2 regions of the Parabacteroides sp. AM58-2XD genome follow, and region 2 is predicted to be linked to the other one. Evidence: riboswitches for the same ligand, from Rfam matches in the RefSeq annotation. Region 2 holds a riboswitch; the other holds the start of a gene.
What was found. Region 2 has a riboswitch for cobalamin ahead of DXA15_RS03955 (sigma-70 family RNA polymerase sigma factor). Riboswitches for the same ligand answer to the same signal wherever they lie in the genome.
Positions count from the first base shown of each region.

Region 1: linked by a shared signal. The riboswitch ahead of DXA15_RS09410 (putative transporter) and the one ahead of DXA15_RS03955 (sigma-70 family RNA polymerase sigma factor) in region 2 are both predicted to bind cobalamin.

Region 1 is NZ_QSDP01000030.1:18,049-24,321, reverse strand. It holds gene atpA (F0F1 ATP synthase subunit alpha) at 1-238, shown strand, start outside; gene DXA15_RS09415 (F0F1 ATP synthase subunit gamma) at 255-1,112, shown strand; gene DXA15_RS09410 (putative transporter) at 1,225-2,901, opposite strand; cobalamin riboswitch at 3,023-3,220, opposite strand; partial or broken gene DXA15_RS09405 (acyl-CoA carboxylase subunit beta) at 3,375-4,906, opposite strand; gene DXA15_RS09400 (biotin/lipoyl-containing protein) at 4,908-5,429, opposite strand; gene accC (acetyl-CoA carboxylase biotin carboxylase subunit) at 5,467-6,273, opposite strand, start outside.
Region 2 is NZ_QSDP01000010.1:39,461-45,733, reverse strand. It holds partial or broken gene DXA15_RS03965 (SusC/RagA family TonB-linked outer membrane protein) at 1-582, opposite strand, end outside; gene DXA15_RS03960 (FecR family protein) at 643-1,653, opposite strand; gene DXA15_RS27790 (hypothetical protein) at 1,728-1,850, opposite strand; gene DXA15_RS03955 (sigma-70 family RNA polymerase sigma factor) at 1,856-2,317, opposite strand; cobalamin riboswitch at 2,579-2,777, opposite strand; gene murQ (N-acetylmuramic acid 6-phosphate etherase) at 2,818-3,639, opposite strand; gene DXA15_RS03945 (acetylxylan esterase) at 3,710-4,990, opposite strand; gene DXA15_RS03940 (ATPase) at 5,053-5,895, opposite strand; gene DXA15_RS03935 (MFS transporter) at 5,915-6,273, opposite strand, start outside.

The sequences.
Region 1 (6,273 bases), on a different contig from region 2:
TAACCCGATGCCTGTAGAACAGCAGATCGCTATCCTGTATTGCGGCACCAAAGGTTTACTGAAAGAGGTTCCGCTGGATAAGGTACACGATTTTGAAAATGCGTTCTTACAGACTCTGATCACCAATCATCAGAAAGACGTACTCGATATATTAAAATCGGGTGTGATAAATGATGAAGTCAGCCGTATCCTGGAAGAAACAGCCCACCAGGTCAGCGGGGCATATAAAGCAGGTTGATAACAGAAATTAGACTATGGCATCACTGAAAGAGATAAAAATCCGTCTTGCGTCGATCAGAAACACGCAGAAGATCACCTCCGCCATGAGGATGGTGTCTTCTGCCAAACTGCATCATACGCAGACGATTGTCGAACATATGCTCGAATACGAGAGTAAGCTGAGCGCCATATTAAGGGGCACACTGTCGGCTGAAAGCGATATGAGTTCGCCCTACGCAGCTGTTCGTGAGGTGAAACAGGTGGCTATCGTCGCTTTTTCCTCCAACAGCGGGTTGTGTGGCGCTTTCAATGCGAACATATGGAAAGAGTTAACAGCCCGTCTCCACCAGTATGAGGCGGACGGTATAACCGTGCGCATTTATCCGATTGGTAAAAAGGTGGCGGACGAACTGCATAAAGCTGGTTATCAAACCGATGACAGCTTCCTTACGATCGGCGACAAACCGGCCTACGAGGATGCCTCGCGACTGGCAACTGCCTTGATGGAGTTGTATATCTCCGCCCAGGTCGACCGGGTGGAACTACTCTACCATCATTTCAAGAATATGGCGGAACAGGTACTGACCGAAAAGGTTTTCCTCCCGGTTTCCTTACCGGAAGCAGACTCGGAAAGTGCTTCGAGCAACTATATTCTGGAGCCGTCTGCCGAACAGTTGCTTGCCTTACTGCTCCCCAAAGTGCTCCATCTGAACATCTACACGACCTTGCTCGACACTGTCACTTCCGAGCATGCCGCCCGCATGCTTGCCATGCAGACAGCCAACGACAACGCCAACGACCTGATCCAGGAACTGACGTTGCAATACAACAAAAACCGCCAGCAGGCCATCACCAATGAATTGCTGGATATTATGGGAGGAAGCGGGCAATAATCTTTTACATCATCAGTAATCAATAAAAAATCGAAGCCCCGGCGAATCACTTCGGCGGGGCTCCTGGCTTTAAAATTATTATTGAACAATTTCTAACAACCAAATCTAATACTTAATAGAAGAATAATATCATTAATTGGGCAGTTAGTACACGTAAAAACATTGTCAACGGATAAACTGTAGCATAACCTACTGCCGGAGCATCATTTCCCGCCGTTGCATTCGCATAAGCCAAAGCGGGAGGATCCGTCGTACTGCCGGCCAGCAATCCCATCAACGTATAGTAATTCAGTTTAAAAAAATGCCTGCCAATCAATCCGATGACTAATAAAGGCAGCATTGTTATAATAAAACCGTAACCAATCCAGACAAATCCGCCTTTATTCACGATAGTATCCACAAAACCATCCCCGGCACTCAGCCCGACACAGGCCAGGAACATGGTTATACCAATCTCCCGGAGCATCAGATTGGCACTCTGGGTAGTATAAGTAACCAGTTTATAACGGTATCCGAAACGGCTGATCAGGATAGCGACAACCAACGGACCACCTGCCAAACCCAGCTTGATAGGTTGAGGAATCCCTGGGAAACTAATTGGAATACTTCCCAGAATAATACCTAAAGCGATACCGATAAATATTGGAATCAGGTTCGGTTCATTCAGACGTTTCATCGAATTACCCAATATCATACTCACCTTATCGACAGCCAGTTCACTACCAACTACGGTTACACGGTCGCCAACCTGCAATTGCAAACCTTGTGTTGCTACCAGTTCCACTCCGGCACGATTCACACGTGTGACATTGATACCATGCAAACGGCGTAACTGCAAATCCCCCAGTTTAGTGCCCGTCAGTTCCGGCTTTGTCACCAAAATGCGGCGGCTGACAAAAGCACTTTCGGCGGGAATCCATTGTTTACGGTCCATCTCTATCTCTTGACCGATAAAGGTTTTTATAGTTTCCGCATCATGTTCTGTCGTGATCACGAATATTTTATCATCTTCTTCCAAAATCGTACTGCCGGTAACAATGTCCACTTTATTGGTCTTGTTACGCCAAATACGGGATATGACAAATTCCCTATGCTCCAACAGGGCGGCAAGCTCCATTATCTTCCTGCCAAAAAGAGCCGGATTCTTCACTATCAGCGATATAGGTGTAGCCTCACTATTATGCACATTATTCTCTTCTTCCAGCTTTTTCGTCTCCTGGTCAAAACTTATATGAAAAATATACCGGACAAACAACATGGAAAGGATGATACCGACGACTCCCAGCGGATAAGCAACGGCATATCCCAATGCAATCGTATCATCGGAAGCCCCCGTCATATCACTAAATGCCTGTTGAGCAGCCCCCAGTCCCGGTGTATTTGTCACTGCACCCGATAAAATACCGACCATCGTCGGAATAGGGATTCCTGTCACAAAATGTATCACCAAGGCCATCATAACCCCGAGAAAGACAATTCCGCAAGCCAGACCATTCAAAGTCATCCCCCCTTTCTTAAAAGAAGAGAAAAAACCGGGTCCGACCTGCATGCCGACTGAATAAACAAATAGGATCAATCCAAACTCTTTAAAGAAATGAATGACAGACGGATTGATTGTAAACCCAAAATGTCCCAGTAGAATGCCGACAAACAATACCAGGGTTATCCCCAGAGAAATCCCAAATACTTTGATTTTCCCAAGTTGGATCCCTATGGCAATAACCAGAGACAGTAAAAGGATGGAATGTCCGATACCTTCTCCCCATAATAATTCATGAATCCATTCCATAGTCAATCACTTTTGAGGCACAGCAAAACTCCACGCCACAACGCGAACAAAGCTTCTCCATGATTTTCATACAATTTAGAATTAATATTCTTTTCGAACCATTTCCCTAACCCACGAGGAAAAACAGCCTTTAACGAACGGCAGGTCTTCTGACTGACTCCCATCCTGAAGCCTTCCCGACACATGTCAGTGGCATAAGTTGTTTTCAGGATGTTATTAGAGCTTCACAGCAGCGGGACTGTCCGGGATTTACACCCGATTCCCTTTTAATCCGTATCATCCGAACAGACAACACGAAACCAATTCGGAGGCAAAGCTACAAAATAAAAGACAAAATCAATATGATAAATACAAGTTTTTTAAACTTTTACGTTCCTGTTTATTTATAAAACTATGACATAAGCAGAAATCCCTGCCAGCCTCACGGTCGACAGGGATTTACCATTCATAATTCTAACAACAAAATCAAATCGTTACAATGGCATATTGCCATGTTTTTTCGGCGGATTGCTCTGGCTTTTGTTCTTTGCCATCTCCAACGCCTGTATCAGCTTGAAACGAGTCTGCCGCGGCATGATAATCTCGTCGATAAATCCTTGCTCAGCGGCCCGGTAGGGATTAGAGAAGTTTTCCGCATACTCTTTCATAGCCCGCTCTTTCTCTTCTCCGGTTGCTTTTCTATATAAGATATTAACAGCCCCTTCTGCTCCCATAACGGCAATCTCCGCCATTGGGTAAGCCAGATTAACATCGGCACCGGTCGGTTTGCTCGACATAACGATATAAGCACCGCCATAGGCTTTCCGGGTAATCAACGTGATTTTAGGTACGGTCGCTTCCGCATAAGCATAGACGATCTTCGCGCCGTGGCGGATAATACCGTCGTGCTCCTGGGTACATCCCGGAAGAAAACCGGGTACATCTTCAAAAGTAACCAGCGGAATATTGAAACAATCGCAAAAACGGATGAAACGAGCCGCCTTATCCGAAGCATCGATATCCAGCACACCTGCCAGGAATGCCGGCTGGTTGGCAACGATACCGACCGTACGTCCGCCTAAACGGGCAAAACCGACTACGATGTTTTTTGCAAAATGCGGCATTACCTCAAAGAAATAGTGATTATCCACCACCGGTTCAATAATATCCTTTATATCATAAGGAATATTCGGATCATCCGGAATCACCTCCTGCAACGATTCTTCTTCACGGCGGATATCATCCGTACAAGGAACAAGTGGGGCATCTTCCATATTATTGGCCGGAAGAAAACCGAGTAATTCGCGGATACTCATTAATGTTTCTTCTTCCGTATCACACATAAAATGAGTAACACCGCTCTTGGTACTATGTGTATAAGCACCGCCCAATTCTTCTTTTCCTACTTCTTCATGGGTAACCGCCTTGACCACGTCCGGACCGGTGATAAACATATGGCTTTTTTCTTTCACCATAAAAATAAAATCGGTCAACGCAGGCGAATAGCAGGCTCCTCCGGCACAAGGTCCGAGGATCGCAGAAATCTGCGGAACCACTCCCGAGGCCATCGTATTCTGATAGAAAATGGAGCATATCCGGCCAGACTGCTGACCCCTTCCTGAATACGGGCACCACCCGAATCATTCAGGGCAATTACCGGCGCTCCGTTTTTCAATGCCAGTTGTTGCACCTTGACGATCTTCGCGGCATTCGTTCCGCTCAATGTTCCTCCGTAAGCGGTAAAGTCATAAGCATAGACAAACACTTGGCGTCCGTCTATCTTGCCATACCCCGAAACGATCCCGTCACCCGCTATTTTGTTCTTTTCCATACCGAAATTGGTACAACGGTGAATGACAAACTTATCCAGTTCGACAAATGTACCCTTATCCAGTAACATGTCAATACGTTCACGGGCAGTCATACGTCCGGCTTCATGCTGTTTCTCTATACGTGCCATACCGCCTCCCAACGAAGCAGCCTTATCCAGTTCTTCAAACGTTTTATATAAATGTTCTTTTCCCATTTTAATCCTCTTTGTCTGTTATTATATCCAAAGTCAGAAGGACCTGGTTGCTCGTCACCGAATCCCCTTCCTTTACCTGCACATCGCGTACCGTGCAGGCCGAACTTACCTTATAATTACTCTGCATCTTCATTGCTTCGATCACTACGACAATATCGCCAGGTTCGAGACGGTCGCCTTTCTGAACAGCAACCTTCACCACCTTGCCGGGCATCGGAGAAATAATCTTATTGTCCTGCCGCTCTTCGCTATTCCTGCGCATACGCAAATATTTCACCTGCGTATCAACAATATCCACACCATAAGAGAGGAAATGGGTATTCACCGTATAGTTTTTACCACTTTCTCCGCGGATCAGTTCTGCATTATACGAAACACCGTTGTGCAAAATAGAACAGGCGCCATTTTCGGCCATTACGACATCGACTTCATAAGGGATACCGTCAATAGTCAACCGGACTTTGTTTCCATCTTTACTGACCAACGAAACATCCGCAACTCTTTTTCCAATATGTATTTCCATAAATAATAATTATTCAATAGTGCTAATGTGCCGATTATTAAATACGCAGGACTCCTTTTTGTAATCCGAATTCACGCCAGCGGCTGATCGGACGATTGTCGGAAGCCTGACCGGATCTGTTTTCCTCCAGATTGACCAGATAATCTATATAGGCAGCGATCATAGCTATATTTTCAGTCTCTGTTCCACCCTCTTCTACGGGATGTTGCAATTGTCCGGCATTTTTTTCAATAAAAGAAGTATCATACTTTCCCTGCACAAAGTCGGATGTATCCATAATCCGACGTAAGTAACCGATATTCGTTTTCAACCCGGTAATCTTATACTCATGCAATACCCGCCGCATGCGTTCGATCGCATATTGGCGCGTTGTCGCCCAAACGATCAGTTTTCCGATCATCGGGTCGTAATAAACCGGTATTTCATATCCTTCATACACATAACTGTCTACACGGACACCGATGCCGTTCGGCTCTGTCAATTGTTTAATGACACCGGGAGAAGGCATAAAACCGGCTTCTGTATCTTCTGCACAGATACGGCATTCAATGGCATGTCCGCGCTGGACGATCTCCTCCTGGCGGATATGGAGCGTTTCGTTGTTAGCCACCCGGATCTGTTCTTTTACCAGATCGACGCCTAAAACTTCCTCGGTAATCGGATGCTCCACTTGGAGACGCGTATTCATTTCCAGAAAATAAAAATTCCGATGTTTGTCCACCAAAAACTCAATGGTACCAGCACCTGAATAGTTGACAGCTTTTGCCGCAGCAACAGCCTTTTCACCCATATTTTTTCTTAACTCGGGAGTGATGAACGGAGATGGACTTTCCTCCACGATTTT
Region 2 (6,273 bases):
ATCGACAACAGAAGATGTTACTTTTATGGTCTGCTTTGCATATCCGATATAAGATATCTCTATTATCTTTTCCGTTCCTTGAAACTCCAACGTCATTTTCCCATCCATATCGGTAATGCCGCCATTGGTCGTACCTTTTTCGACAACACTGGCTCCTACTACCGGTCCCAAAGCATCTGTCACCCTAACAGTAATACGCCTCACTTGCTGCTGATCAGATACTCCGTAATTTTTCTGTTTAGAATTTGACTTATAAATGATAATTCGCTTATCATTTATAACAAAATCAGCATGCTGATTTTGCAACGCTTTTCTCAAAAGAGTTTCTACGGAGTTTTTTTCCCAGTCGACAACTACCCGTTCATTCAAATTCAGGTTTTTGTCACGAATTAAAAAAGAGTAATCAAACTTCTCTTCAATCAAATCGAACAGCTCCTGCAAAGTGGTACTCTGGTTCTGAACAGATAAGTAACAAGATTTTAAGTCCGCAGCAAAAACCGCCTCTGTGGTCATCGGCAAGCTTGCGAACATACACAAGGTCATCAAACACCTTCCATTTCTCTTCAAATTGGTTAATTTCATGAATTTCAGATTTAATAAGATTATTATTCAGTCTAATCGTAATGTCCTTTCTCGGATCAATTATTTATCCCGGATTACAAACATATTTCCGGTTTGTTCCCATCGATATTGTTTTTCAACATCAATTTCATTCAAAATATCATATATCGTATGCTCGGAAGTAAAACTCCCCGTAAAAGCCTCTTCCTGCAAAGAGTTGCTCTCTATTACAATCTTTATGTTATATTTTCTCTCTAAATCTCTCGCTAATATGCCAAAGGGAATCTTTGTAAATTTCATTTTCCCATTTACCCAGTCACAAACATCATCCGCATTTACTGTTGTTTTCTTCAGCTCATTATCTATTTTATTATAACTCAACTTCTCATTAGGTTGTAAGCGTATTATTTTTGTATCCGGTTCGTTATTCAACGCCACGTCAACTTTTCCGGTTCGCAACACAACATTCACCAACTCCTCATCCTGATAGGCCCTGACATCAAAAGTCGTTCCCAATACTTTTACACTCAGATTGTCAGAGTTCACTATAAATGGTTTCAAAGAGTCCGGGGTTACTTCAAAATATGCCTCCCCTGTCAGGTAAACATCACGAGACTTTTCTGAAAAATCTTTATTATAGGAAAGAGAAGAACCAGCATTCAGCCAAACCACCGACCCATCGGCCAAAGTTACTTTCGAACGTGATCCCAATGGTACAGAGGTCTGAAAACGAATAATCTCCGAATCCTGTTCATCCGTCAATACACCTGCATAATAAGATAAACCGCCTATAGCCAGCATGATCATTACTGTTGCAACGATTTGTAACCAAGGACGAATAAAGAATATTCTTTTTGAAGAAACCCCCGCCTCTTTAGCCATCAACTCACCAAAATGTTTCTGGAAACCAAGCTCCACCCGGGAAGAAAAATAAGGAACATGGGAGATGGCCCACCAGTCCGACATTTCCGAAAACAACTGCTGATTCTTTTTATCAACCTGCAACCACTGGAAAAGTTCTTTTTTTTCAGTGTCTGACAAATTGCCCAAAAAGTGGCCGATTATCAGTTTACGTATATATTCTGTATCCATAATATTTTCAAATAAATTCATATCTACATAAATAGATACGCCATTTTTCAATAATCCGTTTATACTAAAATGAATTATTTTTGAAAAATATCCAATAATAAGCAGACAACAGGATATAAATTCCCCAATAATACTTTCAACTTAGATAATCCTTGCTTAATTTGTACCCGGACCGTACTGGAAGAAATATTTTTCATCCGGGCTATTTCTTCATAGGTTTATTATAATAAAGGTGTTGAATAAAAATTTCGCGACACTTCGCAGGCAACTGGTCGATAGCCCTACTTATCAGATCGGTTAACTCTTTATTTTCCAAACAAGCCAAAGGTGAAGATTCTAAACAGATCAATTGCTCATGAACATCAATCACATAGCCGTTTATATCAGAGACCGGCACCTCTTCTAAGCGCTTTTTCCTGTAAAAACTCAAACACTGGTTTTGAACGGCACGTATCAAATAAGCTTTGACGGGATAAACTAATGACGACCGATTATTCCATACATTCAAAAAAACATCATTTACAATCTCTTCTGCTATTTCCGGCTTATATACATACTTTACTGCAATCGCGCACAAATAGGTATAATAGGTCGCATACAATAACTTAAAAGCATTTGTATCTCCCTTATTAATACGTAGTATGGTCTCTCTTTTTACATCCATTAATTTAGATTTAAATAAACCCGCCAACAAACTTAAATATTTTATTTCAATACTCGCACAATCTTTAACCTTTTATTCATCACAAAAATAAAAGCATGAACCACCGACGGAGCTCATCCCGTCAAGCGATCCATGCCTCTTTTCCTAATTATTATGGCAAAATAATTAAAAACAGATCTTAAAAGACGGCAAACAGGGAATGGAACAAGAATAGAAAGACATCAGATGTCTTGTTTTTCTCATCCGGCCTTTCCTCGAAGCCGTCGAAAGAATATGCCTTGCAGGTCTTCTGACTTACTTCCGGTTTGAGCGCCTTCCCATTCAAAGAAGAACAGTGGCACTAGTGTTGCCCAATCCGTTATGAAGCTTACAGCAGCGGGACTGTCCGGGATTCACACCCGGTTCCCTTTTAATCCTTACCCGCGGATACAGGCTCGGAACAATGCATGTCGCAAATATAGAGATATTTTTACATCTTATGGTAGCAGATCCTATAAATTTTATTTATTATGTTTACGATATTCGTCTATTGCGTCTTTTACCGAGCCGTACATCAGAAGTAACCGTTGCGACTGACCATAATTCAAGCCCAGTTCCTCAGCGACCATCCGTGTCCCACGGTCGATCAGTTTCTGGTTGGTAAGTTGCATATTTACCATCCGGTTGCCTTTTACACGTCCCAGTTGGATCATTACCGAAGTAGAGATCATGTTCAGGATCATCTTTTGCCCTGTTCCGGATTTCATACGCGAACTGCCGGTAACAAACTCCGGGCCTACGATCATTTCAATGGCTACATCTGCCTCCGCTGCCATCGGAGAATCCGGATTACTGGAAATGGAAGCTGTCAGGATTCCTTGCTCACGTGCCTTGCGCAAAGCTCCTATTACATAGGGAGTCGTCCCGGAAGCGGCAATGCCGATTACTGTATCTTTTGTTGTAATATGGTGCTCCTGCAATTCCTCCCAACCGCGGTTCAGATCATCTTCCGCATTTTCTACCGGATTACGAAGCGCTTTGTCTCCACCCGCGATCAGTCCGATCACCAGGGTTGGCGGCATTCCGAAAGTAGGAGGTATCTCCGAAGCGTCGAGCACGCCCAAACGTCCGCTTGTGCCGGCGCCCAGATAAAAGATACGTCCCCCTTGTTTCATCCGGGGGACGATCTGTAATACAAGTTCTTCAACTTTAGGTATCGTTTTCCGGACTGCTGACGCGACCTTCCGGTCTTCCGTATTTATATCGTCCAGTAATTCCCGGACCGACTTGCTTTCCAGATTATTATATAATGAGTCTTGCTCTGTTATTTTAGTAAACGACATATTAAATATGTATTATGTATGTTGCTAAACAGATACAAAACTAACAAAATTTATGTCTGCGAACCTCTTCTTACTTATACATTTCTTTCAACCATTGGAACCGTGCCATATTTTGTTCCGGATAAGTCCAGTGACCGGTTTCCAGATAAAGATGCAGTTCTTTTGCTCCCGGAATAACATTATAAGCGGAATACATGGAGGTTGGAGGACAAGTCACATCATTATATCCCCAGCTATACCACCCCGGTGCATTTACGCGACGGGCAAAATTAACCACATCGAAATAAGCTAATGTCTCCACCTCATTCGGACCAGGTTTTGCATTCCGGTAATAATGAGGCCAGCCACCGGCACGCTGATGTAAATAACCGGCATAATCACATAAGGCCGGATAGAATGCCGCCAGAAACTTAATACGCGGATCCAATCCTGCCGTAACGATAGAAAGCGCTCCTCCCTGGCTACCACCGGTTACACCGACAGTCGAACCGTCAAATTCAGGCAAAGAGAAAATAAAATCCACCGCTCTCACACAACCGAGATACACCCGTTTGTAATAATGGGCGTCACGATCATTCTTATTGATCCCGGGATATCCGTTCAAAGCACCGGATGCCAGGTTATTATATACTTCCTGGGGCATATTTACCGGAATTCCATGAATACCGATCTCTAATGTGATAACATCATCCCCTAAATTCATGCCGTTATACGGACGGATACCGGCACCCGGAACCTGGAGGATAGCCGGATATACCCCTTCCTTTTTTGGGACAACCAGAATACCATACATACGGGACCCTGGACGCTCATTCTGAAAACTGACATGATAAACGTTTTGCGTAGACGTACATCTTTCCGGCATCAATACCATTTTAGGGTCCAGAGAGGTTTTACGGGCATCTTCAATCGCCTGCTTCCAGAAACTGTCGAAATCTTTCGGATCAGCGGTTGTCGGCCGGATTCTTTCTTCATCTACGGCAACCGTAGCCATTCCCTCATAATTACGACCATCTACTTTTGCTATGACCTTACAACGCAAAAAACCAGGTTCATTCATGGAGCCTTTTAATGTTGTTTTACCATTTTTCAAAAGCACATCCGCTTCTTTCTTTACGGGGAAATACTCCGGCCCCACTTCATAATCAACTACCACGTCTTTCAGGAGATTTTCATTTCTAAAGACTTGAACAGTAAAAGTAACTTCCTCTTTTTGTTTGTATTTCCAGTCTGTCCGATCCGGAGATACCACCACATTGACCAATTTCTGGGCCGGCTGAGCCTCCAGCCCTAACGAACTTCCTACCAGCAATACCAGAAGGAAGCAGAATGAGAATAACACTTTTTTCATCTTGAGAATTTATTAAATATAAGATTACAAACACAACAAAGATAAATACGATCTATCAGATATCAAAGCGTTGATTGGCCATGATATGCAATCAGTCCTTCCATCGGACTTCGAGCGACCATCCCCAGACGGATTCCCAAATCAAACGCCATCTCCTTCAATACATCCTGATAATACCAGGCTACCGAACCTACCAGGTGGACAGGCTGTTCAAAATAATCGTACTGTTTCACATTCCGGGTAAAAAAAGCCAGAAAACTACGGGTAACCAACTCCCAGATAGCCGGTTCATCCAGATGCTCCCGTATAAAAGGAGAAAATCCTGCCAGAAAACGATTAGGGAAAGGCTGCCGGTAAACCTTGTCCATAATCAGGGCCGGGGTCAACTCATATTGTGTCAGGAACTGATCTTTCAGGGCCGGAGGCAACTGGTCTTTCAGGACATCACCAATCAATAATTTCCCCAATACCGCACCACTCCCCTCATCGCCCAGGATAAATCCCAGAGGAGAGACATTCTTTACAATCTCCCTGCCATCATAATAACAGGAGTTGGAACCGGTCCCCATAATGCAGGCAATCCCCGGCTGATCTCCGCACAGGGCACGGGCAGCCGCAAGCAAGTCGCTCCCTACCTCTACCGGAACAGGCAGATACTGGTTGACGGCCCGCCTGATCATATCATTCTTCTCCGGAAAAGCACATCCTGCTCCATAAAAATAAATAGCTGAAGGTTTGAAACCTTTTAGAGAAGGTAACAGGCCGGCTTCTATCTCCTTCCCGATTTCCTCTTCTGTCTGAAAAAAAGGATTCGTGCCCCGTGTTTTGAAACGGAGGATAGATTCACCATTCTCCACCACACACCAATCAGTCTTCGTGGACCCACTATCAGCTATCAATATCATATTTCACTTTATTATAAAATCAATCAATACGTCTGTCTTTTCTGCCAAATGCAGGATCAATCTTCAGGAAAGCCGTCACTGCCAAAGTGATCAGGCAGCATCCCATCACCCACCAGAAAAAGTGCTCATATCCCAACTGCTCCTGCAACCAGCCGGCAATCATCCCCGGCAGCATCATACCTAAAGCCATAAATGCCGTACAGATAGCATAATGAGCCGTCTTATGTTCACCCTCTGAGAAATAAATAAGGAACAGCATATAGGCCGTAAAGCCGAATCCATACCCAAACTGTTCCATAAAGACACATACATTTATAATAAGCAGATTCTCCGGCAAGGCACTGCTCAGGTAAATAAAAACCAGATCCGGCAAAGTAA